DNA from 2 places in the uncultured Solobacterium sp. genome. Region 1 is predicted to be linked to the other one. Evidence: predicted binding sites of a transcription regulator. Region 1 holds the regulator's gene; the other holds the start of a gene.
The links. The regulator HrcA, encoded in region 1, represses chaperone genes, less so after heat shock. The targets are predictions, from matches to a motif close to TTTTAGCACTNNNNNNNNNNNAGTGCTAAAA.
Positions count from the first base shown of each region.

Region 1 (2,422 bases):
TTGCTGAAACTTCCTGTGGTGTATATTCCTTACCTTCTAATGTTACTTTTTGATTTGTACCCATCAAACGCTTAATGGAATATACTGTGTCTTTATTTGTAATCAATTGACGCTTAGCCGCATCACCAACAATACGTTCACCATTTTTAAATGCTACAACGGATGGTGTTGTGCGGTTTCCTTCTGGATTCGCAATTACTTTTGCTTCGCCACCTTCCATAACGGATACGCAGCTATTTGTTGTTCCTAAGTCAATACCAATAATCTTGCTCATGTTTATCTTCCTCCTAGTTATTCACTAACCTTGACCATTGCTGCTCTTAGCAGACGGTCCTTTATACGATAACCCTTCTGTAATACTTCAATTACAGTTCCAGGTTCGACATTTTCTCTTGCTTCTGTCATCAATGCTTGATGCCAATTACCATCAAATGGTTGGTTTAATGCATCAATTTCTGTAATACCTTCTTTACTTAAAGCATTCTGTAGTTGTCCATAAATCATTTCGACACCCTTACGATATGCTTCATCGGATGTTGCTTGCGCTAACGCTCTTTCGCAACTATCTAATACAGGTAACAACTCTAATGCAAAGTTTTTCATCATAAACTTTGTACGGCTATCAAAATCAGCCTGTAGACGTTTTCTTGTATTCTCTGTATCTGCATACGCTTTTGCATATTCATTCTTGAGAACATTTACCTGTTCACTTAACTCTGTAATCTTTGCTTGAAGTGTTGTAACTTCATCAACTTCTTCTACTACTTCAGGAGTTTCAGTTTCAACTACTTCTTCAACTTCAGATTCTGTTTTTTTGATATCTTCACTCATTGCCACTTTCACCTCCTGAGTTATACATCTTCTCAATCAAACGTGCCGCATAATCAATTAGATTTACGACTTTTTCATAATTCATTCTGCTTGGTCCAACAACCATCAACTCTCCACTTTCCGTATCATTAACATGGAACTTGGAACGTACAACTGCTAAATCGTTATACCAAGTTAACTGTGCGCCTTTTGTTGTAGTTACCGCAACAGCATTTTCGCTGGAATCTAATCCACGCCATACCTTTGTATCATCAAACATCAACATCAATTGTTTCAACTTGTTGATATCTTCAAATTCAGGTTGATATAATACACGATCTTTTCCAGAGAAGTATACACTCTCACTCGCAAACTTTACGAACGCTCTAACAAACGCTGTAAAGAGTAGATCGTGGCGATGTACAACGCTACATAAATCAGGTTTGATATCTTCCATACGACCAGGTACTTCCGCAAGTGGAACACCCTGTAATCTCTTGTTTAAGATATCTGTACAAGCTTCCAAATCTTTGAATGGTACATCATCTTCAAAGTGGAAGTTCTTAGTTTCGGTATGTCCTGTATTTGTGATAAATACACATACCGCATTACGCGTGTCAATCGGAAACAATTTTATGTGTTCTAGACATTGCGTATTGGAATCTGGTCCGATTGCACCAGCTGTCATATTTGTCATTTCACTGAGGATTTCACAGCTTTGATGAACCGCCTCCTCAATGTTCATACTAGACACATCAAATGCACTACGAATTGCGAGTTCCATACGTTTATCAATGCCAGCAGTCATGTTCAATAAGTTCTCACAATAGAACTTATATCCCATCGTACTAGGAATACGTCCACTGGAAGTATGTGTCTTTTCCAGATAGCCCATTTCCTCTAAGACCTGCATATCATTACGGATGGTCGCACTGGAATATGGTAAGTCATACTGTTCTTGTAATGTACGCGAACCAACTGGTTCCGCCGTACGAATATACTCATCAACAATTGCCTTGAAGATTTCTATTCGTCTTGGTGTCAACATCTCCAGCACCTCCTTTTTAGCACTCTTTTTCAATGTCTGCTAATATAGTATACCAACACTTTAGCACTGTCAACAGTTTAGTGCTAATTTTTAACAAAAAAGACCGAAAATTTTCGGCCTTATATATCAGCTTATTTTTTAGTGCTCTAAACAAGAATATTCATCATTTAATTATCTGTATAGATACTATATTATTCTCACTAATCTCTATTCCTCCAAGATGTTCAGCATCCTTTGAAATGCCGATACTATCGATACCATCTTCATTATCTTCGCCTCGAAAGAACTCTGCTACATATCCATCAAAAGAATATCCTTCATCGTTAGTGATTCGTACATATTGATGCAAATATTCTTTCAGTTCCATATTTTTCCCTCTTATATTTCAATCGGATTTGGTGTCATCGCATCCTTGATGCGATCTAGTAACATAGCAGTTTCTAAACTACTTTGGATAGGCATAACTGGAGAGCTATGTTTCCCATTTTCAAGTAAGTTTACAAAGTGAGATATTTCTCCATAGAAGTCATCTACTTTATATGGACAATCAATAACTTCTACTTT
Region 1 is NZ_CAUQGG010000003.1:153,300-155,721, reverse strand. It holds gene dnaK (molecular chaperone DnaK) at 1-274, opposite strand, end outside; gene grpE (nucleotide exchange factor GrpE) at 292-831, opposite strand; gene hrcA (heat-inducible transcriptional repressor HrcA) at 824-1,858, opposite strand; gene RWM19_RS03060 (hypothetical protein) at 2,022-2,225, opposite strand; gene RWM19_RS03055 (Gfo/Idh/MocA family oxidoreductase) at 2,237-2,422, opposite strand, start outside.

Region 2 (2,422 bases), on a different contig from region 1:
AATTACAACGTATCTTAAAACCAGGTGGTAAGTTTATTTTTGTTACCCCTGGGCCAAAACACTTATTTGAAATGAAAGCTGTTCTCTATGATACTCCATATGAAAATATCTTAGAGGATATCAATACAAACTTAACACTGATTCAAGATGAAATGATTGAAAATACCGCAACACTAGATCAAGAAACACTGAATCAATTATTTCAAATGACACCATATGCATATAAAACATCCATTGAGGACAAGCAACGTTTATTAAAGATTCCAACATTAGATCTTACTTGTCAGTTCCGTATTCGTGTTTATGAAAAGACATCTATGTAACGAAACATGGATGTCTTTATTGATAGTCTCCTTCATGATCACTTAACAAAGTTGTATATTCTGACTCTTCATCTTGGGTACGATACTTTGTTCCATTAAAACAAAGCTCACGTATCACCTTTCTCATCCAAGCAGGTCTTCTGCGATATGCCATAAACATCTGTGCTTCCGTCTGCGTTGGAAATACGTCTTTGATTGGCCCATATAAATTAACACCGGTCAGATAATCCATATCCACTTTAAAATACTCGGCGTATTTCATAATGATTTCGATGTCTGGACGAATTACACCATTTTCATACGCAGAAATTGATTGTGCTGAAACATTTAGAATATCTGCCATTTGTTTTTGTGTCATATGATGGTTGATGCGTAATTTTCTCATTTGGTATGTCATCAATCTCATAGAATCTTGTATTGTTTTTTTCATAACTTCAATATAGAAAATGAATACTGGTTTTCATACTGAACTACAGAAATTCTAGAGTATTATTTATATTCCATTATTAATAGAATGTCGCATTATAACTAGTATTATCTCCTATTGTCTTCACCATCCTATCTCAAGCTATTCCAATAAAACTGGAATCTTTATTTTTGATTTGAAATCATTCTCATTCAGTGATACACTATATTAGCAGTCATAGCACAAGAGTGCTAAGGAGGTATATTACTATGGCAAAGAAACAATTTAAAGCAGAATCTAAAAGATTGCTAGATATGATGATTCACTCGATTTATACCAATCGTGAAATCTTCTTACGTGAGTTAATCTCTAACGCTTCTGACGCTTTAGATAAACGTCATTATCTCTCTCTTACAGATTCTCGCTACGCAACAAATCCTGAGAATTTAAAAATTACACTAGAAATCAAAAAGGATACACGCCAACTGATTATCGAAGATACTGGTGTTGGTATGAGTGCAGAGGAACTAGAAAAAAACCTAGGTACAATCGCAAGAAGTGGCTCTGCTGAATTCCGTAAACAACTTGAAAATAACACAAATAACGTTGATATTATCGGTCAATTTGGAGTTGGTTTCTATAGTGCATTCATCGTCGCAAAGCATGTTCTCGTAGAGACAAAGTCTCCAGCAGAAGAAAAAGGTTATGCATGGTCAAGTTCTGGTGAAGATGGATACACGATTACAGAGATTGAAAAACCTGAAGCAGGCACAAAGATTACGATTGATCTTAAGGACAATACAGAGGAAGAGTCTTTCGATGAATTCCTAGAAGAATATAAAATTCGTGAGCTCGTAAAAAAGTATTCTGATTATGTTCGCTATCCTATTCAAATGGAAGTCACAAAGTCTATCCCTGATCCAACAGAAGAAGGAAAGACAATTGACACTAAGGAACTTGTAACACTGAACTCAATGGTTCCACTTTGGAAAAAGCCAAAGTCCGAAGTAACAGAAGAAGAATACAACTCTTTCTATAAGTCTAAGTTCAATGATTGGGAGAATCCACAGAAAGTAATTCACTATAACGTTGAAGGAACACTATCCTACACAGCGTTATTATTCATTCCTTCTAGAACACCATATAACTTCTATTATCAAGACTTTGAAGCAGGATTACAGTTATACTCTAAAGGTGTATTCATTCTTGATAAAGCAAAAGATCTCGTACCTGATTACTACCGTTTTGTACAGGGTATCATTGACAGTGATGACTTAAATCTTAATATCTCCCGTGAGATTCTCCAACAAGACCGTCAGGTTAAGCTACTTGCGAAATCTATCGAAAAGAAGATTCATTCCGCATTAGAAGATATGTTAAAGAATGATCGTGAAAACTATGAGAAGTTCTTTGATAACTTCGGTTTAAATTTAAAGTATGGTATCTACCAAGATTATGGTATTCATAAGGAACAGCTCCAAGACCTTATCTTATTTAGATCCTCTAAGGAAGGTAAGTATGTCACCCTGAAGGAATATACAGACCGTATGGTAGAAGGTCAAAACGCAATCTACTATGCTGTAGGTTCTTCCGTGGATGAAATTGAACGTTCCCCTATCATGCCTAAGTTAAAGAAGAAAGGCTATGAAGTTCTCTACTTCTTAGATGAGCGTGATGAGTTTGTTTCTGGTAT
Region 2 is NZ_CAUQGG010000007.1:65,690-68,111, reverse strand. It holds gene RWM19_RS05555 (putative RNA methyltransferase) at 1-323, shown strand, start outside; gene RWM19_RS05550 (helix-turn-helix transcriptional regulator) at 340-708, opposite strand; gene htpG (molecular chaperone HtpG) at 999-2,422, shown strand, end outside.
Region 2: the regulator HrcA is predicted to act here: its motif matches at 956-986, upstream of htpG (molecular chaperone HtpG).